2 regions of the Delftia sp. UME58 genome follow, and region 2 is predicted to be linked to the other one. Evidence: riboswitches for the same ligand, from Rfam matches in the RefSeq annotation. Region 2 holds a riboswitch; the other holds the start of a gene.
The links. A riboswitch is a leader RNA that binds a small molecule or an ion and turns the genes downstream of it on or off. The one in region 2 is predicted to bind cobalamin.
Positions count from the first base shown of each region.

Region 1: another riboswitch for cobalamin. It lies ahead of A9976_RS14705 (TonB-dependent receptor); the one in region 2 lies ahead of A9976_RS05070 (TonB-dependent receptor).

Region 1 is NZ_LZZV01000052.1:371,893-382,790, reverse strand. It holds gene A9976_RS14750 (fimbrial protein) at 1-134, opposite strand, end outside; gene A9976_RS14745 (hypothetical protein) at 355-558, shown strand; gene A9976_RS14740 (sugar kinase) at 856-1,788, opposite strand; gene A9976_RS14735 (SPFH domain-containing protein) at 1,775-2,848, opposite strand; gene A9976_RS14730 (NrtR DNA-binding winged helix domain-containing protein) at 2,936-3,670, shown strand; gene A9976_RS14725 (threo-3-hydroxy-L-aspartate ammonia-lyase) at 3,692-4,657, opposite strand; gene A9976_RS14720 (transcriptional regulator) at 4,693-5,334, opposite strand; gene A9976_RS14715 (YbaK/prolyl-tRNA synthetase associated domain-containing protein) at 5,401-5,886, shown strand; gene A9976_RS14710 (CHAD domain-containing protein) at 5,989-6,879, shown strand; cobalamin riboswitch at 6,918-7,203, shown strand; gene A9976_RS14705 (TonB-dependent receptor) at 7,332-9,572, shown strand; gene A9976_RS14700 (ABC transporter substrate-binding protein) at 9,583-10,524, shown strand; gene A9976_RS14695 (iron ABC transporter permease) at 10,521-10,898, shown strand, end outside.
Region 2 is NZ_LZZV01000013.1:349,154-360,051, forward strand. It holds gene A9976_RS05065 (ABC transporter substrate-binding protein) at 1-270, opposite strand, end outside; gene A9976_RS05070 (TonB-dependent receptor) at 270-2,426, opposite strand; cobalamin riboswitch at 2,547-2,866, opposite strand; gene A9976_RS05075 (2OG-Fe(II) oxygenase) at 2,879-3,568, opposite strand; gene alkB (DNA oxidative demethylase AlkB) at 3,587-4,237, opposite strand; gene A9976_RS05085 (2OG-Fe(II) oxygenase) at 4,250-4,981, opposite strand; gene A9976_RS05090 (hypothetical protein) at 5,246-6,496, shown strand; gene A9976_RS05095 (AAA family ATPase) at 6,493-8,691, shown strand; gene A9976_RS05100 (VC1465 family Xer recombination activation factor) at 8,852-9,334, shown strand; gene A9976_RS31710 (hypothetical protein) at 9,980-10,606, opposite strand; gene A9976_RS05115 (methyl-accepting chemotaxis protein) at 10,685-10,898, opposite strand, start outside.

The sequences.
Region 1 (10,898 bases), on a different contig from region 2:
AGGCCCGATATCTGGCCCGCCCCAATGTTGCCGGTCTTCACCAGCTCGATCCAGACCTCCTGGGTGCGTGGGCTGTCCCCCCAGTCCCAACCTAGAGCACCTGCGTTGTTTTCTGAGTTGGTGGTGATCGGCATGGCTATTCCATTGGGGAAATTGCGGCCCCGCCATTTTCCCCACCAGCGGACTCCCAAGCCGGGAACATTGGTTGCGTAGACGTCAGGGAATCCAGATGCCTTGGTTCCAGATTGAATATTGGCGAATATTTCGGCGCCCAAGATAGCGCTCGGGTCATTGAGGTTTCGCTCAGCGCGCAGGCTCAGAAGGAGTGGCACGGATTTCCAGAGTGTCGATCCCGTGGGTGAATTTCCCGGTACTGTTATTTCTACGGGAATCGAGATGCTGGCGGTTTCGGGGGAAAATACACCCCCGGCAAGGGCATTGCTGTTCATCATGGCCGCTGCAAGTCCGATGAGCAATGCAAGCCGGCTTGCATGCGACAAGGATGGGCGCTTGAAAGAAAGAGGCATGTTCCCGATGAATCCCATTGCTGTTGAATGATTTTTCGTAAACACTGGAGGCGGTGGCTGTGTTGCCCTGATTCATTCAGGATGGATCAAGAAAAGAACAAGGGATATCGAGTGATTTGATGGATGGCCCTTGAAGATTCTTTAATCTATGTCGAAGATGGGGGCGGTGCAATCAGGCTGGTCTGATAGTGAGTCATGGCCTGGGTCAGGGCAGGGGCAGGGCCGCCCATGCCCCGCTGTCAAGATGAAGTCCGGGCCGCCGAACCGGCCATGCTCCAGTGCGTGAGGGCCGATGGCCGGGCGGCAGATTGCTGCAGGTGCCGGTCCATCACACCACCAGGCAGCCCTGCCGGTCCGACAGGCCGATGGTGGCCTGCATGCCCGCCGTGAACTGCAGGTAGTCGGCCTCCATGCCGTCCGAGAAGATGACGCCATGGTCGGGCATGCGCGAGCGCAGGGTCAGCGGCTGGCCGGCGGTGACCTGGCCGTAGACCAGCTCTGCCGTGGAGGAGCGGCTGGGAAAGGGCTCGCGCACGGCGAAGTCCAGGCGTGGCGCATCCCAGGCGAAGGGCTGGTAGTCGAAGTCGGTGGACGCGCCGCGCACGGCGCGGGCAATGCCCAGGGAACCCGTGACGATGCTCTTGATCCAGGCAGACGAGCCCAGTCCCGTGGCGACGATGAGGCCGGAGGACGACTGGGACTCCTGCCGCTCGCCCAGTGCGATGTCGTACAGGGCCGAGGTATGGCTGCGCGGGCCGATGAACAGGTCGTTGGCGGCGCGCAGCACCTGGCCGTCGCTCAGGCGCGCTTCGGCCAGGGTGACGGCGCGCGTGGGGCGGCGGTTGGCGGCCACGTCGCCCAGCAGGGCGGCCAGGTCGGCGGGGGCGAAGGGCAGCAGCAGGCCGTCCCAGCGCGCGGGCTCGGGGTTGACGCCGATGAGCGGCTGGCCGTCCAGGTATTTCATGGTGTTGGCCACCATGCCGTCCTGGCCCAGCGCCACCACGATGTCGTCGGCGCCGAAGACGAAGTTGGGCACCAAGGCGCGGTCCACGATCTGGTAGCGGCCGCGTGCCTCCAGCGCCTGCACCACGGCCTGCAGGGCGGCGGCGTAGGCGGCGCTTTCGCGCAGGTAGTCGCCGAAGTCGGCACCCAGGTGCTCGATGTAGAAGCGCGCCTGGGACAGCGTGTGGTACCTGGCCACCAGCTCATCGAGCCGCGTGCGCCGCACCACCAGCACGGTCTTGCGTTCATTGGCGTTCACGGCGGCTCCTTGCGGGTTCGGGATCGGCCACGGCGGCTGCATGGCCTGCACCGGCGCCCATGAGCGACTGCAGCAGCTCGGGCGAGACATTGAGCTGGCCTATGCGCTCGGCCTTCTCGGCAATGCCGCCAAAGGCCTGGGCGATGAGCTGGCCCGGCTGCATGCCCACGGCGGCCAGCGATTGCACGATGCGCGGGTCGGCCTTCTCCAGGGCCTGCATGACGGCGCCCACGCGGTAGGCCTCGGCCTCGGCCAGGGTGCGGCTGTTGGCGGCCTGGCCTTCGACGAAGTCGCGGCGGCTGGTCTCCAGCGCCACGTCGGCGGACATCTGTTCGGCGCGCAGCTCGTTTTCCTTGCGCATCTGGGCGGCCTTGGCTTCCAGCTGGGCGTCGCGGATCTGGCGCTTTTTCCTCTCCACGGCCACATCGGTATCGAGCTCGTTCTGGCGGATGGCGCGCTCGTTTTCCACGGCGGCCATGCGGCGGGCATAGACGGCGTCATCGGCGGCCTTGAGGTTGGATTCGCGCGCCTCGGCTTCCAGGGCGCGGGCGATGTCGGGCGTGGGTTTGACGGCCATGACCGAGACGCCCAGGATCTCCAGCCCCAGGGCCGCGATCTCGGGCTGGGCGGCCAGCTCCTGCTGGGCCGTGCGCGCAATGAGTGCCGAGGAGCGCAGTGCCTGCTTGAGCTCCAGCGCCTGCACGGCCTGCTGGATGATGACCTCGGCCTGCATGGTCACGCGGTCGCCCAGGCGCTGCGGGTCTTCGGACATGTATTTCTGGCCGTCGCGCGCCAGGGAGAAGTCCATCAGCGTGGCGGTCTGGCGCGGTGTGCTGATGCGGTAGGTGACCTGGCCCTGCACCGTGACGCTCTGGAAGTCGGCCGTGACCAGCTCCAGCATGAAGTGGCAGTCCTGGCTGCCCACGGGCACGGCGACCAGGGTGGTGGTGGGCGCGTAGTAGAAGAAGGACTGGCCCGCACCCTCGCGCACCACCTTGCCGGCGCGGAACTGCATGAGGTGGACCGTGGGTTGGGACTTGATGAAACGGATGCCGAACATGGTGCTTCTCCTTTAAGTTGTTCTGTACAACTCGTATGGGTTGCATAGTGCAACTTAAAATCCTGCACGTCAAGCACAATCCATCCCATGGCCGAAAAAAACTCCCCATCCCAGCAGGGCGCGCTGGACTTCCCGCGCCCGTTCACCACGGTGGACGTGGTCATCTTCACGGTGGCCGACGATGCCCTGCAGGTGCTGCTGGTGCAGCGCCCCACGGCGGGCAGCGAGCCGTTTCCGGGGCTGTGGGCGCTGCCTGGCGGCTTTGTGGATGTGGGGCAGGACGCAGACCTGCTGGCCTGCGCGCGGCGCAAGCTGCTGGACAAGACGGGCGTGGACAGCCCCTACCTGGAGCAGTTGGGAAGCTGGGGCGGCGCGGCGCGCGACCCGCGTGGCTGGTCGGCCACGCATGTGTATTTCGCGCTGATCCCGGGGCACGACCTGATCCTGGCCAAGGGCGCGAATGCGGCCGATGTGTCGTGGTTTGCCGTCGATGAACTGTTGCGCGAGCCTGCGCTGGCCTTCGACCACGGCGAGATCCTGCGCGCAGCGGTGGAGCGGCTGCGGGGCAAGGTGGAATACACCTCGCTGCCGGCCTTTCTGCTGCCCGAGCCCTTCACGCTGCCGCAGCTGCAGCAGGCCTACGAGGTGGTGCTGGGCCGCCCGGTGGACAAGAGCGGTTTTCGCACGCGCATGATGGCGGCCGGCTTTCTGGTGGAGGCCGGCCAGGTGGAGGGCATGTCACGCCGCCCCGCCATGGGCTATCGGCTGGCCGACCGCAGCGCGCCCGTGGTGTTCCCGCGTACCTTCAGTCCCAGGGGCTGAGCCGGCAATCGGTCAGGCGCTTCAGTTGCCCAGCAGGCTGCAAAAGCGCTGCATGTCCACGTTGCCGCCGCTCAGGATGATGCCCACGCGGCAGCCGTGCAGCTCTTCGCCCCTGTGGCGCGCGGCGGCCAGTCCCAGGCAGCCGGTGGGCTCGGCCACGAGCTTCATGCGCGTGGCCAGGAAGCCCATGGCATCGACCAGTTCGGCATCGCTGGCGGTGAGGATGTCGGTCACGTCGCGCTGGATGATGGGGAAGGTGATGCCGCCCAGGTGCTGGGTCTGGGCGCCGTCGGCAATGGTCCTGGGCGTTTCGATGTGGACGATGCGGCCCGCGCGCAGCGACTGCTGGCCGTCGTTGCCGGCCTCGGGCTCCACGCCGTAGAGCGCGCAGTCGGGGCTGAGCGCGCGCGTGGACAGGGCGGTGCCCGACAGCAGGCCGCCGCCGCCCAGCGGCACGAACAGGGCGTCCAGCGGGCCGGTTTCCTCGAACAGTTCCTTGGCGGCCGTGCCCTGGCCGGCCAGCACGTCGGCATGGTCGTAGGGCGGGATCAGGGTCAGGCCGTGGCGCTCGGCCAGGTCGCGGCCGACCTGCTCGCGGTCTTCGGTATAGCGGTCGTAGACCACCACCTGGCCGCCATAGCCCTTGGTGGCCGCCACCTTGGCGGCGGGCGCGTCGTGCGGCATGACGATGGTGGCGGGAATCTCCAGCAGCCGCGCGGCCAGGGCGATGGCCTGGGCATGGTTGCCCGAGGAAAAGGCCACCACGCCGGCCTTGCGCTGCGCGGGGCTGAAGCGCGACAGGGCGTTGAAGGCACCGCGGAACTTGAAGGCGCCCATGCGCTGCAGGTTCTCGCACTTCAGAAAGACGCGGGCGCCCAGCGCCTCGTCCAGCGTGCGCGAGGTGAGCACGGGCGTGCGGTGGGCATGGCCCTGGATGCGCCGGGCCGCCGCGGCCACGTCGTCATAGGTGGGAAGAAGGCTTGTCATCGGTAGCGGAGAAAGAGATGTGGATCGGGAGTGGCCTACTTGGCGTAGCTGTAGACCGTGGCGCGCGACACGCCCAGGTGGGCGGCAATGGTCTCCATGGAGCGGCGCACGTCGAGCAGGCCGGCGCCCTTGAGTTCGCGGACCAGGGCGCGGCGCTCCTCGGGCTTGAGGGCGCGCGGCGTGGTCGCCAGGCGGGCCGCGAACTGGTCGATGCGGGCGCGCACCGTGTCGGCGCCTGCGCCGGCGCCCGTGGGGTCCAGCATTTCGCGCGCCGGGGTGTCGCCGCTGACGGCGGCAAAGCGGTTGAGCATGCCCTGGAAGCCCTGGAACATCGTCAGGTCCACATTCATGCACAGGGCGGCGATGTAGCGGCCCTCGGAATCGCGTATGCCGATGGACGTGCTCTTGGCCTGGCGGCCGTCGGCGAACTGGTTGGGATAGTTGGCGATGACCTGTTCGAAGCCGGGGTCCAGGATGCGCGCCAGTCCCAGCTCCGTCGCGCCCTGGCCGACCTCGCGGCCCGACAGGTTGTTGTGGATGGCCAGCACCGCATGGGAAGGGTCGAGCAGGTCATGCACCACCACCTCGCAGAACGGGGCAAAGGTCTGGCCCAGGCCTTCGGCGATCTGGGCCACCTGCTCCAGCAGCTGGCGCTGTTCGGGGGTTCGTTCGTTCATATTGGACATTTTGTTTTTAATTGGACAAAATGTCAAAACCCAGATGACTTCTTTGTGCTTTCCACCATGTTCGACACCCTTGTAGACCTGCTGCAATCCCAGGGCGCGCGTTTTCGCGTGCTGGAACATCCGGCCGAAGGCCGCTCCGACCTGGTCGCCGAAATCCGGGGCACGGCGCCCGGCCAGGGCGCCAAGGCCATGCTCTGCAAGAGCCGCGACGCGGCAGACAGCGCGCAGCTGTTTCTTGCCGTGCTGCCCGGCGACCGCAAGCTGGACTTCAAGCGCCTGGCCCAGGCCGTGGGCGTGCGCAAGGCCACGCTGGCCTCGCCCGAGGAGGCCCGGGCCGCCACGGGCTGCGTGATGGGATCGGTGCCGCCGTTCTCCTTCAACCCGCAGGTGCGCCTGGTGGTGGACCCGGCCCTGGTCGAGCGCTTTGGCGAGATCGCCTTCAACGCGGGCCGGCTGGACCGCTCCATCGTGCTGGACTCGGCCGACTATGTGCGCATTGCCCGGCCCGTGCTGCACAGCCTGAGCGGGAATGGCGCCGATTGAGCCCGGAGTGCGCCCGGATTGAACCCGGATTGAACCCGGATTGACCCTGGCGCGGGGCTGCGCCCACAATCGTCGGCAACGTCCACATCTCCTTGCCTGACCATGTCCACCCCTGCGAAGCAGCACCCTGACCGGCCCGATGCGGCCGGCTTTGTGCGTGCGGCGCTGACTGCTGCCCTGGCCCAGGCGCAGTCGCATCTGGCGGTTTTGGAGGGCGGTGGCAGCGATGCCGAGACCATCCACCAGCTGCGCGTGGCCCTGCGGCGCCTGCGCACCGTGCTGCGCGAATGCGCGGGGCTGGCGCCCGGCATGCGCGCCGAATGGGATGAGCCCCTGGCCCGGGCCTTTGCGCAGCTTGGCACGCTGCGCGACGCCGGCACCCTGGCCGACGTGGTGCGGCCGCTGCTGCAGGACGCCCATGCGCCCCTGTGCGAATGGACCGTGCCAGCTGCCGGGCAGGCCGACGCGGCCGCCGCGGTGCGCGAGCCGCAGTTCCTGCAGACGCTGGCCGAGATCCATGCGCTGGCGCAGGCACCCGCAGGAAAGCGGCAGCCCGGCCTGGCCAGCCTGTCTGCCGCAGGCACGCGCAAGTACCTGGTGCGGCGCCTGCAGCGCCTGCACCGCCAGGTGCTGCGCGATGGCCGGCACTTCGACCGCCTGCCGCTGGCGCAGCAGCACCGCGTGCGCAAGCGGCTCAAGCGCCTGCGCTACCTGGCGGACTTTGCGCAGGAATTCGCGCCCGGAATGTGGCCCGGCAAAAAGGGCCGGCGCTTTGCCGAGGCGCTGGTGCCCGCCCAGGACGCGCTGGGGCTGCACAACGACATGGCCGTGGCGGCCGCGCATTTCCATGCCGAGGCCGGCACGGACCCGCGCGCCTGGTTCGCCGCCGGCTACCTGCAGGCCCGCCTGGCCACCAGCGCGCGCAGCAGCCGCCGCGCGCTGCGGGCGCTGGCCCGCGTGCCGGGCTTCTGGGCTGGGCGCCATCAGCGATAATCCGCCGCTGGCGCGCCGGCGCGGTCCCTGGGCCGTGGCGGTGCGCTGTTGCTGAAGGTGCCCCATGCCGTTCGCCGGCCAGGGGTTCAACGGGAAGCAGGTGCGCGATGCCATCGAGATGGCCGCTCGCAATGCCTGCGCTGCCCCCGCAACGGTCAGCGGAATACAACTCCCCACGCTGGCGCGCCACCCACGGGTCACGCGCCGCAAGCCACTGTGTCCTCCTCGGGCATGGGAAGGCGGGGATGCCTGCCGCAGCGCGCCCACCCTGCGCGCCGCAGCGTTCCGCAAGCCCGGATACCGGCCTTCTGCATTGCTTTCGGACGCCGCGGGAGTGCGCCTGTCCGGTCCGGCCCCAGCCTGCGCTGCCGTGGCCGGCTCCGGCGTGCGCGCTGTGCGGCGTGGTTCAGACGATAGGCCCCGCGGGTGAGTGGGGCAGTTGGGTTCAACGCATGCGCTTCGCTTCTTCGGCCGCCGATTCCTCCGGCCTTCTCTCTGTTCTTCCTCTTGTCTCCAGCCTGCGGCCCGCAGCGGCCGCCGTCCTGCTGGCCAGCTGCGCTGCAGCGGCCGGCGCCGCGCAGGAGCCGGCTTCCGGGCGATCCACGGACTCCGCCGACGATGCGCTGGACGCCGTCTTCGTGACCGCCACCGCGCGGCCCGAGGCGCGCAGCCGCATCGCGGGCACCACGCAGACCATCGACCGCGAGGCCATAGAGCGCTCCAGCGCGCGCTCGGTCACCGACCTGCTGGCCGAGAACGCCGTGGGCTTTCTCAGCGAATGGACGGCGGCCCAGACCTCGATGAACCTGCGCGGCGCCTCCACCGACGGCCAGGGGCGCGACTTCCGCAGCCAGGTGCTGGTGCTGGTCAACGGCCGGCGCGCGGGCACGGCCAACCTGTCCAAGCTCAGCCCCTCGGATGTGGAGCGCATCGAGATCGTGCGCGGCCCGTCCTCGGTGATCTACGGCAGCCAGGCCATGGGCGGGGTGGTCAACATCATCATGAAGAACGGAGCTACGGCGCCTGGCACGCGCGCCCAGGTCCAGGCCGGTTCATGGGACCTGTGGCGCACCGATGCGCAGACGGCCGGCGCCAATGACCGCTTCGACTGGTACTTCGGCGTGAGCGCAGGCGGGCGCGGCGACTACGAGTCGGGCGATGGCGGCACGCGCATGGAGAACACGGGCTGGAAGCGGCGCGGCGCCAGCGGTGCCCTGGGCTGGCAGCTGCACGAGCTGCACCGCGTGGAGCTGCAGCTGCGCACGGACGGCATCTACAACGCGGGCTTTCGCGGATCGGGCGCCAATATCCACAGCCGCGACAACCGCAGCAACCGCTCGCTGGACCTGACCTACGAGGGCGCACTGCCCGGCCAGCGCCTGAGCTGGACGACCCACCTCTACAGCCTGGTCGATACCGATGAGTTCAACTGGGCATCGCCCGTGATCCGCTCGGGCAACAGCGCCGTGCCCGGCACGGCGCGCGACTACAACCACCGCCAGCTGGACGCCACGGGCCTGCGCTTTCAGCCGCGCCTGCGTGTCAGCCAGACCAATGACCTGCTGATGGGCTTTGACTGGGAGCGCAGCAAGCTGCGCTCCGACCGCCTGCGCGTGGCCATGCCGGGCGGCCCTGCGGGCCAGGTCGCGCCCTACGACAACAACCAGACCGAGCAGGTGCATGCGCTGTACTTCGAGGACGCGCAGACCCTGTTCGACGATCGCCTCACGCTGCGCGCCGGCCTGCGCAAGACCTGGGGCACGACGCGTTTCGACGATACGCCCAACCTGGCCCTGGCCCAGGCCAGCACGCGCGACTACGACAACCACACCTGGTCGGCCGGCGCCACCTGGAAGGCCACGGACCGGCTCACGCTGCGCGCCGCGGCCTCCACGGGTTTCCGCGCGCCCACGGCCACCGAGCTGGCCTCGGACTTCACGGCCGTCGGCGGTGGCCGCACCTTCGGCAACCCCAACCTCAAGCCCGAGACCAGCCGCCAGATCGAGGTCGGCGCCGCGCTGCAGCAGCCCGGCTGGCGCGTGGATGCGGCCCTGTTCCAGAACACCATCAGCGACCGCATCATCACCGTCTCGCGCGGGGCCACGACCAACACCTCGGACTACGCCAACAACGCGGCCGACATCGTGGCGCGCGGCCTGGAAATGCAGGCCGACATGGACCTGGCGCGGGCGCTGGACCTGACGGGCCACCAGCTCAAGGCCTGGGCTGGCGGCTACTACCACTTCAGCATGCGGGACAAGGGCTCGGCCGCCTCCGCCAATACCGACAAGGTGCAGCGCATGTACCGCTACGAGGCCTCGGCCGGCGTGCGCTACGGGCGCGGCAGCGGGCGGCTGCAGGGCGACTGGAGCCTGCAGCTGTCCACGCTGCTGCGCGGTCCCATGTGGTACGACACGGAAGAGGCGCTGCTCATCCCGCAGGGCGAGCCCAGCAGCACCTTCATCCACCGCAAGGGCGCCTTCACCATCTGGAACCTGCGCGCCGACTACCGCGTGTCGCCGGGCGTCAAGCTGTTCGCGGCCGTCAACAACCTGTTCGACCTGAACCGCCATCCCATCTTCATCGCGCTGGACCGTGCGCCCTGCATCGCCAACCCGGCGTACCAGAACGGCGGCTGCGGAACGTCGATGGCGGGGCGCGAACTCATGGTCGGCTTGCAGGCGGAGTTTTGAGGACCATGGCATGAGGCAATCCAGCACCACGCGCCGCCAGTTGCTGCGCCAGGGCGCGGCGGCGGCCCTGGCCTGCGGCCTGCCCGCGGCCTGGGCCGACACCGTCGCTGCAGGCGGGCCGGTGGTGCTGCAGGATGCGCTGGGCCGGCGCGTGGAGATTGCCGCGCCGCCGCAGCGCATCGTCTCCATCTTTGCCTCCAACACCGAGCTGGTGGCCGCGCTGGGCCTGCTGGACCGCGTGGTGGGCGTGGAGGATTTCACGCGCTTTCCGCCGGGCGTGGAGCGCATTCCCAAGGTGGGCGGGCGGCTGGGGTTCTCGGTGGACGCCGTGGTGGCGCGCCAGCCGGACCTGGTCATCGTCACGCCCGCGCGCCAGGCGGCGCACCAGCTGGTCGATCCCATGGAGCGCATCGGCGTGCCGGTGATGGTGCTGCTCAGCCGCTCGCTGGCCGAGGTGATGGACAACCTGCGCCTGGTGGCCCGCGCCACGGGCGTGCAGGCGCGCGGCCAGGCGCTGGCCCTGGCGCAGGAGGCGCGGCTGCTGCGCGTGGACCGGCAGGTGGCCGGCGAGCCCCGGCCGCGCGCCCTCATGGTCACGGGCCGGCTGGGCAACGGCATGCTGCTGGCGGCCCGGCCGGGCACCTATACGGGCGAGGCCATGGTGCGCGCGGGCGCTTCGTTCGCGCTGGACGGCCTGGGCACCGTGCCCCAGGTCTCGCCCGAGGCCGTGCTGGCCGCCGACCCCGACGTGCTGCTGTTCGCAGGCACCCAGGAGGCCATGCAGGACCTGATCGGCCAGCGCGGCTGGCGCGACCTGCGCGCCGTGCGCGGCGGCCGGGCCACCACGGTGGCGCGTGCCGAGTTCCTGATTCCCGGGCCGCGCACCTTTGGCGGCGTGGAAAAGCTCTCGCGCTGGCTGCACCCTGCGGCCTGGGCCGGGGAGGCCGCATGAATTTCCTTTCATATCCACCCGCGTGGCGCCCCTGGGCCGGTGCGGTCCTGCTGCTGCTGGCCAGCCTGTTGCTGGCCGCCTGCGCGGGCCACCAATGGGCCAGCCCGGCCGACCTGCTGGCCGCGCTGGGCGGCGAAGACAGCCTGCGCAGCCGGCTGCTGCTGCAGTGGCGCGTGCCGCGCGTGCTGGCAGCCGCCCTGGTGGGCGCGCTGCTGGGCCTGTCGGGCGCCATCTTCCAGGGTGTGTTCCGCAATCCGCTGGCCGAGCCCTATCTGCTGGGCGCCTCGGGCGGCGCGGCGCTGGGGGCGACTGTCGCCTTGCTGGTTCCCATGCATTTATTGTTCGGCCTGCCCCAGGCATGGACGCTGCCCGTG
Region 2 (10,898 bases):
GCTGTAGCCCACCAGCCGGTCGCCCAGGCCCAGAAAGAGAAACATCTCGGTGATGTTCACGTCATGGGTCACGGCGCGCAGCGGTGCGCTGGCGTAGGTCACGGGGCTGCCGCAGACATTGACGGTCACGGCCGCCTGCGGCGCGGCTGGCGATGCCGGCCGTTCGCTGGCGGTGCCGGAATCACTGCGCGAGCAGCCGGCCAGCAGCAGGGTGGCTGCCAGGGCGCCAGCGCAGAGGCCGCGGAGGCTTTTGGAGCGCGCCATGGCCATCAGAACCGGATGTGGGCCGCGATCTCGAAGCGGCGGCCCTGGCCGACCAGGAACTGGCTGCCGTAGCTCGATCCCACATAGACCCTGTCGGCCAGGTTGCGGCCGATCAGGCTCAGCGTGGTGCGCTGGTCCATCTGCCAGCTCAGCGCGGCGTCCGCCACCGTGTAGGCGGGCAGGCTCACAGTGTTGGCGTTGTTGCCAAAGCGGTCACCCACGTAGCGCAGGCCCAGCGAGGCCTGCCAGGCTCCCACGCGGTAGTGGCCCCAAAGGTTGGCCGTGGTCTTGGCCACGTTCTGCGGACGGTTGCCGGCGCGGTTGCCGCCGGCCTCGATGAGCTTGTCGAACTGGGCATCGACATAGGAAAGATTGCCCTCCAGGCGCAGGGCGGGCGTGGCCTGGAAGGCGGCGGTGGCTTCCGCCCCGCGCGAGGACTGGCTGCCGCCCTGGATGGAGATGGCCGGGCGGTCCGGGTCGCGCGTGATGATGTTGTCTTTCTTGATGTCGAACACGGCCAGCGTCCACTCGCCGCGCCCGTTCGCCACCTGTTGCTTGATGCCGATCTCGGCCTGGCGGCCCTTGCTCAAGGCATAGGCGGTATTGGCCAGGTTCAGCGAAACCAGGCTGTTGACGGGATCGTGGCCGGAGCTGAGCTGGCCGTAGACATGGGTGTTGCGGGCCAGCTCATAGGTCAGGCCCAGGCGCCATGACGTGGCGGCCAGCGTCTTGTCGAAGTCCGTGCCGCCCACCAGGGAGTGGCTGGCAAAGCTGTAGACATCGCGGCGCAGGCCGGCCATGGCCAGCCAGCGGTTGCTGATGCGCCAGGCGTCCTCCAGGTACAGCGCGTGCTGGGTCACGCCGGTTTCTGTCTTGGCTGCCGTGGCATCGGGGCTGGCCCAGCTGCCGTGCACGGGATCCCAGGCCGAGACCGTGGACGAGCCGCCATAGGGCGAATTGTTGGACAGCCGCAGGTTGATGCGCGCGGCCTCCCAGCCCATGGCGATCTTGTGCGCCCCCCGGTCCACGTTCAGGCCCAGGCGGTTGCCGGTCTGCTCCAGGTCGTGCAGGATTTCCAGGTAGTCGGAGCGGCCCACGGTCCAGGTGGCGGGGTTGAGCGCATAGGCCTCGATGTTGCGCCAGTGACGGTCGGACTGCACGTGGTACAGCTCGTTGCGCACCGTCAGCCAGTCATTGGCCTTCCATTGCACCTTGGCGCGCAGGCGCTCGTCGGCATAGCGCAGCACGCTGTCTTCGGCGTTGTAGTTGCGGTCGCGCAGCGACTCCACCACCTTGCCGTCCAGGCCCGGCGTGCCCCAGTAGCGGCTGGGCTTTTGCACGCTGCGGTCGGCGATCAGGTCGATCTGCAGGTCCCTGGTGGGCTCCAAGCGCAGCGTACTCATGAACTTGCCGTTGCGCGACTGGTCCAGATCGCGCTCGCCTGCGCTGCGGGCGGTGTAGCTGTCGATGCGGTAGCTGGCATAGGCGCCCAGGGCGCCGGTCACGCCCAGGCCCAGGCGCAGCGTGTCGTCCGTGCCCGCGCCCAGCAGCACCTCGGCCGAGCTGGTGCGGCTGGGCTGCTTGCGGATGGCGTTGACGGTGGCGCCCATGGTGCCGCTGCCATACATCAGCGAGGCCGGCCCACGCAGCACGTCGATGCGCTCGTAGCCCCAGCTGTCACCCGGATAGGCCGTGGTGCCCGCGGCCACGCCCAGCACCATGCCGTCTTCGGCCACGCCCACGGAATTGACACCCGCAAAGCCGCGGCTGCTGAAGGACAGGCCACCGTTGCCCGGCGTGCTGCTGGACGTCAGGCCCACGGTGCGCGTGACGGCGTCCACCAGGGCGTAGTCGCCGCGCTCCTGCATCTGCTCGGCGGAGACGCCGTCCACGCTGGCCGGCACTTCCTGGTTGGAGACTCCGGTATGGCTGGCAGAGCGCGCAGGCTGGGCCAGTTGCTGGCCGATGCGTTCGGCCTGGCCGGTGACTTGGACCTCGGGCAGGGCGGTTGATGGCGGCGTTGGGGTGGGCGTTTGTGTTTGAGCCTGCGCCGGCAGGCAGATGAAGGCGCAGGCCAGGGCCAGCGGGCTCAGCCGCACGGAAAGGGACTGGGCAGCGCGAGCGCTGGAAACGCTGGAAAAGGAGGAATGCATTTCGAACATCGGTCTTCGACCGTCTGATGCGAAAGCAAGGCACTGCCGCCTCTCCAGCCAGCGTGGGAGGAAGGGGAGCAGGGCGTTGCCATCCGCACCCCGCAGACAGTCAAGAAAACGCCTGCACAGCAGGCGGGAAACGCAGCAGGCCGGTCTCCGGGCTCACAAGCGGCGCAAGGACATGCCTTGCGCCCAGCGCCCCGTCTTCCCAATCCACCCGCGAAAAGCTGCATGTTGCAGACCACGCCATGAACCAGTGACAGCCTGTCATCGCCCCTCCGCAGGGTTGCGGAGACTGGCGGGACAGGCATGGAGCGCCTTGACTTGTTTACCGTTGCGGGGGCAGCCAAGGCCTGTGCCGGCAGCGCAAAAAGCATTTGCTGGCAGTCACCTTGTTCCCGTTTCATCCCCATGGCTGGCATGCGGACACCTGTTGCACGGATGCCTTTGCAGGCGCGGCATTATAGCCAGCGGCCTGTTTGCAGAGCCTTTGGCGCCTGGGGCACGTCGTGCAACAGCAGCTCCAGACCCAGCCACTCGCCACGGTGAACGCGGCTGATGGCATGCCGCAGGTGCACGCGGTAAAAGCCTGCCGCACCGCGCACCGGGCGCGGCCCTGTGGCGATGATGGCCGCATCCCCCAGGCCCAGCGGCAGCACCATGGGGCGCGATTGCATGCGCGGGCGCTGCTCGGTCATCACGAATTCGCCGCCCTCGAAATCCTGGCCCGGCCGGGACAGCAGCAGCACCAGCTGCAGCGGAAACACCGCCGCACCTTCGCCGTATGAGCGCAGCGGGGCATGGCCCGCTTCCGGCACGCGCAGCAGATGTGGCTGTGGCTGTGGCTGGGTCTGGCCGGCTTGCCGGCCCGGACGCATGAAATCCTCGAAGCAGCCTGGCAGCTCAGGCTGCATGCCCATGTGTTCGCGCCAGCGGTTGGCCAGGGCCAGCAGATGCCCGTACAGCACCGGGCGCCATGCCTGCACGGAGGGCGGCAGGCCAGGCACGGCGGCCGCCTCGCGGGCCAAGGCGCGGCTTTCATCCGCCGTCAGCAGCTGCGGCAGCAGGGCATGGCCTTCGGCATCGAGCTCAGCGGCAATCCGCGCCCAATCCAGGCGGGCGAAGCGATCCTGGCTGTTGAGCCTATCCATTTCAGACCGTCCAACCATTCAGCCCGCCTTGCGAAATGTGAGATTGATGCGCCGCCCGCCCAGCAGCGGGTGAGGCTGGTCCTTGAGCGGCAACACGCCGTGGTGGCGCAGCCGATCCACACCGCCCCAGACCACCACGTCGCCATGCTGCAGCGGCACCCTGGCCGTGCTGTCCGCCCGCGCCAGTCCTCCAAACAGAAAAGTGGCCGGCATGCCCAGGGAGACCGAGACAATGGGCGCGCCCAGGTCGCGCTCGTCGCGGTCCTGGTGCAGGGAAAGCCGGGTGCCGGGCAGGTACTGGTTGATGAGGCAGGCATCGGGCACAAAGCCCTCGAACCCCGCCGCCGCAGCCGCCTCGCCCGCCAGCCGGACAAACAGGGCCGGCATGGCGGGCCAGGGCTGGCCGCTGACGGGGTCGATGGCGCTGTAGCGGTAGCCGCTCCTGTCGCTGGTCCAGCCCAGCGCGCCGCAGTTGGTCATGGCCACCGACATGGTGAAGCCGCCCGGCGTGACCAGATGGCGCAGCGGCGCCCGCGCCGCAATGCCTTCGACCGCCTCCAGCAACTGCACGGCCTGGGGCAGGGCATGGCCGCGCAGCACCACGGATTGCGGACCTATGGATTCGGCCCCGGCGGGATGCTCATCGGCAAAGAGATCCAGCGTGCTCATGCCGGCCATCCATCAAAGTGCGTCATGAAAGATCAGCCCCACGGTATGGCGATGGCCGCTGTGGATGCGGCTGACGCCATGGCGCATGGCCACGCGGCGGTAGCCGCTGCGCCGCCCGGGCACGGGCCGGTGGCGCACGGCCAGGACCAGCGCATCGCCCTGGTCCAATGCCATCACATCGGCCCGCTGCCGGTCGCCATCGGCCTGGGTGATGACGAATTCTCCCCCCGCAAAATCCTGCCCGGGCCGCGACAGCAGCAGCACCACCTGCAGCGGGAACACATGCTCTCCATAGACATCCTGGTGCAGGCAGTTGTAGTCGCCCGCACCGTATTGAAGAATGAGCGGCGTGGGCCGCAACTGGCCCTGCGCGTGGCAGCGCGCCAGGAAGTCCTGCAGCCGGCCCGGATAGCGCACCTCCAGCCCCATGCGCTGGTTCCAGAGATTGGCCACCGGCGCCAGGCGCAGATACAGCTGCTCGCGCAGGCGCTGCAGCAGCGGTGGCAAGGGGTAGTCGAAATATTGGTACTCGCCGCGCCCGAAACCGTGGCGTGCCATGACGATGCGGGAACGAAAGCCGTCTTCCCTTGCGTAGAGGGCGGCCAGCTCGCGGCACTGCTGCGCATCCAGCAGGCCGGGCAGGCGCGCGCAGCCTTGCTCATCGAGCTGGTGCTCCATCTGCGTCCAGTGGCAGGGCAGGGCGGATTCGCAAGCTTCGTTGTCGAAAAGACGGAGGTTGTGCATGGCGGGCGCGGTTGGCGGTATGGGCGCTGTGGGCGATTGCCGCAGTCTAGGGCGCGGCCGCAGCGCCTGCATCCCGCTTCTTGCATTGGCAGGGCGCTGGGTGAACGGCATCCTGAGACAATCCGCGCTCGGCAGAATGAAACAAATTGCACAAGACCCGACACAGTCCCAGGAGGGGGTGAACCGCATGTGGATACAGACCGTCATCACGTCAGCATGGACCTGTGCCGACAGACACCGCTTTTTTGCGCAGGACCGTCGCTGATGCAGCCCACCGCCATTGAACAGGGTGCTGCCGTGGCACCAGGCGTTCACGAGGATTTCGGCCATTTGCTGGGGCTTTACATGCGCCGCATCCGCGCCAGCGCCTCGGGCGTGGCCACCGAGATCGGGTTGAGCCGGGAGGCCGTCAACAACTGGAGAAACGGCGTTTCCCTGCCCAATCCGCGCTCGCGCGACCGGCTGGCCGCCTGCGCCCAGTACCTGCGCCTGACGGAGGCGGAGACCAATCGCCTGTTTTCCGCCGCCGGCTTTGCCACGGAGTTTCCGTTGCAGGCCGCCGCCGCCGGCGCCCAGCCTTTTGCAGGCTTCATGGACCGGCTTTTCGCCCAGCTGGCCCAGGCCAGGCCCTATGCCATCACCATGCTGCTGTCACCCGCGCACTGGGGGCAGCCTCCGTTTCGCCAGGAACTGCTGCTGCGCGCCCGCGCCCAGTATGGCGCCGAGGCGGTGTTGCACCTCCAGCCGCCCTACAGCGTGAGCACGGCTGCGGCCGACTACTTCGCGGCCCTGGGCCGGCAATGCGGACTGGGCGAGGTTGGCTCGGACTACGAATTCGAGGCCCTGCTGGAAAAGCGCCTGCTGGCCGGCGGCCGGCTGTTCTGCCTGGTCAGCCGCTTCGAGCAGGGCACGGCGCAGCTGCGCGAAACACTGGCCGGCATTCTGCGCAGCCTCAGCGAAATGCACAGCGGCCGCCTGCACCTGCTGCTGTGCGGCAGCGAGGCCCTGGCCGACCTCAAGTACCGCAGCGGCGATCTGTCACTGCTCAACATCGGCCAGGTGGCCCACTGGCCCGATCCCACGCGGGAAGACCTGGCCTTGATGGCGCGCCAGCGCTGGCCGGGCACGGCCTGGCCGGCCGAGGTCATCGAGGCATTGCAGGCGCTGACGGGCGGGCATCCCGCGCTTTTCGAGGAAGCGCTGCAATGGCTGGTGGAGCAGGGCGTGGGCGTCGCTTCAGTGCACTCGCCCCTGCTGCGCGCCCATCTGGTGGCCAGCGCGCGCCTGTGGCAGACCTTGCTGCCCCTGGCGCAGGAGCCTGCAACGCGCGAGCAACTGCGCAGCCTGGTCGATGCGGCATCGCTGGGCCGTGCACGCCCCTATCTGCAGGATGCCGTGCTGCGGCGCCTGTTCTGGGGCAATCTGCTGCAGGTGCGCGGAGCAGGCGAGGGCGCCCATCTGCACTGGCGCTGCGACATTGCCCGCGAAGCCGCCGTGGCGGTGCTGCAGGCATGAGGGGCCTGGACCGGCTTGTGCAACTGCCCAAATCCTGGTGGCGCGCCGCGCTGCTCGCCTTGGTCACGCTGTTCATCGGCACGGCCATCCTGCTGCCCCGCTACAACCCCGTCACCCGTGGCAGCCTGCTGGGCGCGGAAAGCTCGGGCCGGGTCTGGAACGAGATCATCCTATGGCGCCTGGCCCTGATGGACTATGTGGGCCAGCATGAAGGCTGGCCGCAGGACCTGGCCAGCGTGGCGCCGGACATTGCCGAACCGCGCGTACGCATGAGTTCGCCCAGGCCATTCGTGCTGCAGGCGGACGTGGTGCGCGACAGCCAGATGGGCGTGCTCGCCGGAACCCAGGTCCTGCTGCAACTGGACATGCAACGCCGGGACTGGAGCTGCCAGGGCGGCCTGCCGCCCACTCCGCCGCGCTACCTGCCGCTGAACTGCAGCCCCTCGCCGGGCCAGCCCGAGCATGAACCCTTTGGATGGCTGCGCAGCGTCATCTGGACCAGCGCCCTGGTCTTTGGCGGCCTGGCCCTGCTGTGGCTGGTGCGACATCCGCTGATAGGCCCGGCACAGCTCAAGCCCGAGCGCCTGCGCCGCAAGCCCTACCAGCATCTACCCCAGCTGGACCGGCTGCTGCGGCTCACCGGCCGCCGCTCCGCCGTCTTGCGCACCGCAGGCATACGCCCGCCGGACTGGCAGCGGGCCCTGCGGCTGGCCCACGCCAGCCCCGCTGCCCGCGTGCGCGCCCTGGCCGAACGCCTGGCCGCCACCTGCAAACCGGCCGAAGGCGAATGGCCCATGCCCGGCGACATGTTCGAGTGGACGCTGCCATCCGAGCTGCCCATCGCCCTGGGCCGCTGCATGGTCTATGCGCCGCCAGCGGAGCTGGAAGAGGGCGAACTCGTGCGCCAGCTGCGCCTGCTGCAAACCGGCGGCGATGTGGTGCTCATACTCAGTCCCCAGCATCCCCAGTCGCCCATGCCGCTGCTGCAGCGCCATGCCCAGGACCGCGCCAATCTGCACGTGCTGCTGGACAGCCCTGGCCAGACCGAATGGCTGATGGGCGGCGATCCGGACCAGGTGCTGCTGCGACTGCTGGCCACGCAGCTGCAGGTCACGCGCATATCGCCCTACCAGACGCGCGGCGGCGTGACGCGCGAGGACGTTTTCTTTGGCCGCGAGCGACTGCTGGCACGCGTGCTCAACCGCGAACCGGCCAACTACCTGGTCGTGGGAGGACGCCAGCTCGGCAAAAGCAGCCTGCTCAAGGCCGTGCAGCGGCGGCTGCAGGAGCATCCGGCCATCGCCTGCCACTACATCTCGCTGCGCGACCACCGCCTCACGCCGCGCCTGGCCACGCAGTTCGGCCTTCCCGTGGAAACACCGCTGGAGGCCATCATCGAACACCTGCAGAAGCAGTCGCAGGGCAGGCGGCTGTACCTGCTGATCGACGAGGCCGACCTGTTCTTCCGCGACGAAGCCCGCAATGGCTACCCCCAGCTCAGCGCCTTGCGCGCGCTGAGCGAGGAGGGCCGTTGCTGGTTCATGCTGGCGGGATTCTGGGATCTGTACGCGGCAGCGCTGCTCGACTACCAGTCGCCGCTGCGCAACTTCGGCGAAATCCTGGCCATTGGCGGATTGGAGCCAGCGGCATGTCACGCCCTGGCCACCGAGCCGCTGCGCAGGCTGCGCCTGGGCTTTGCCAACGACGCTCTGGCCGAACGGCTGATAGAGGCCAGCGGCAGGCGCGCCAATCTGGTCGCCATCCTCTGCCAGGAATGCCTGGAAGCGCTGGGCGCCGACGAACGCGTCATCGAAGAACGCCACCTGCGCCAGGCCATGGCATCCCAGCCAGTGCAGGACGCGCTGGTAGGCTGGGGCCGCCTGAGCACCGATGAACAGGCCTGCCGCCTGGACCGCATCGCCGTCTATCACACGGCCCAGCAAGGACAGACCAGCCTGGCCGCACTCGACGCCCTGGTCCAGTCCCACGGCGCCACCGGCCAGGCCCAGGCCTTGCGCCGGTCCCTGGCGCGCCTGCAACTGGCCTATGTCCTGCGCCGGGATGAAACGTACGGTGTGCACGATGCATGCTACGTCTTCACCATCCCGCTGTTGCAGCGCCAGTTCGAGCCGCAGGAAACCGCGCTTTTGCTGAAGCAGGAGCTTGAAGGCCTGGAAACCGTCTTGAACAGCTGAAAACGAAGCAGGCGAGACACTGGAGGAGTGCCTTGCCTTGGTTTTCAGGCTGCTACCTGGATTTGCGATTTAACATAATATACATCGTATCAATTAAAGAGAAAGCTCCGGCTGCGGCATCACCGACACCCGCGCCCAGCTTGCCCTGCGCTTCAGGGCCATGCACCAGAGCCTTGGCCTGGATCTGCCTGGCTGCGCGCAGCTTCTTCACGTCTCCGAACGTACTTTGCATAACTGGGCCTGCGGCAAGCACGACATCCCGTACGCAACGTACCGGCTGCTGCGGCTGCTCAACCGCATGGAACTGCCTGGCCAGACCTGGCAAGGCTGGAGCTTCCATGGCCACAAGCTGATCTCGCCTGAGGTGCATGTTTTTGTGGACACCGACAGCGCCTGGTGGGGATTGCTCGTGCGTCGAGCCGCCATGTTCGGCAAACAACGTCGGGTCGAAGGTGCTGCGCGCATGGACACCACGACAGAGGCGGAGCCTGGCGTGGTGGCCGTGGGCGAAGCGCCGGCCCTAGATTTATCCCATAAACACTTTGGAACATGGAATTTTGAAAACCTGATGCCGTCTAGCTTGTTTGCTATCAAAACCAAAGCAACCCGGTCACTGAAGGACGGTGAACACCATGGCGACTAAGTCACCAGCGTGCAATCACTGAATGCCGCCGTCGTGTCCGCTGGTACTTGACGTTTGACGCCGATAGCCCGGACGGGCCTGCTGAGCCTTTGCAAAGCTATGTTCCAAAGAATCCTGCGTTTGCGCTGCTGTGGGCAGAGGCCTGCCAGCTCGAAGGTCAGGAGGTCTACTTCGCGATTCCTGACGCCAAACGTGGCTGTGGCCGTCCTCGCAAAGTTCGCGATGAGGATGGGGCATGAGCCCCCTACTCCATGCATCTGCGGCCACTGTGGCCGTTCTGATGGCTCTGTGGGGCAATCCTGCCTCGACAGAGCCTGCCCGCCCCGTTGGGGCATTCAAGGCGGGGATGCCGGGTGCTGAGAACACCCGGAACCCCTAACCAAAACCAGTCGTCAGGAGGACTGAACAATGGCTACCGAAAATTCTAACGTCGACGCCTCTACGGCACATTCTCAGATTGAAAAGGCTGCGTTTGCCTCCCTGTCAGAGGGCGATCTTGAGTTCACCGGAGCTGCATAGCGGTGCATACCACTTCGTCCGCATGCACCGCCCTCGGCGAGCATCGAGCGTTGCGCCGCCGCGTCGTGGCTGAGCCCTTCGGGTGGCAGTTGGCCAGCCTCGAATCGGCGCCCAACGCAAACAGCGCTACTCCACAGCTGGCAGCCGAAGAACACGGACGACCTCTTCGGGATTGATGCTGCTACAACGGACCATGTGCTCGCAGTAGTCGCCGACGGTCTGGATGACCAACTTGCCTTGCGCCATCTCTTTGAGAAGCCACTTGTCAGCGACATCCTTGATATCGCCGTCAACGATGTCGAACTGGTTGACCTTGAAGTCGGAAGCCGGGTTCGCCTTCAACTCTTGCCCGAAGCGGGCATCAAGGGTCAGCGATGCCTCAGGCACGTCGAACACCTCGGCGAGATGCCGCAACGAGTGCTGGCGAACAACCTCTTCCGAAGGAACCGCTGTCGCGGGCTTTTTCACTTTGAACCACATCCACAGCTCCCTCCTAATGACCCTGAATCCCATGCAGCCTTGCCGATGACTCCCCAGCTGTAGACGCCGTCTAAGAAGAGTTCGTAGGTTCGGCGCACCAGCGCCGCCTTCTCTGCGAGGGACCAGCGCCTGCGGCGCTTGTCCTTCACGACTACCTCTCTCGGCGCTGCTCATGAGCGCTTCGATGTCGGTCAGAATCAGCATGCGCTCGACATCGCCGCTCTTGAAGCAGCCCATACCCACGATGTAGCCGGCATCCACCGAGGCACTCATCTGGGGCGCCGGCTTGATGCTGTCCGCTCCCAGCACTCCTTGCAGGTTGGGGACGGGTTCTGGCGCGGCGAGCCGCGCTCAGAACGACGCCCAGCCGTCAGTGCCGGTCTTGGCAGGTGCGATAGCGCGCTGGCTTGACTCAGCGGTCGGTGCTGGGGCTGCAGCAGCCTTCGCCTTGAATGCCGGCCGGGTGATGTTCTTGGCACGGTCCGGGCCGCGACGCTCGACGGCCGCAGCGTTGGCCACTGGGGCCGCAGCGTAGGTCGAGCCTCGAAGTCCTTCATGCGATAGC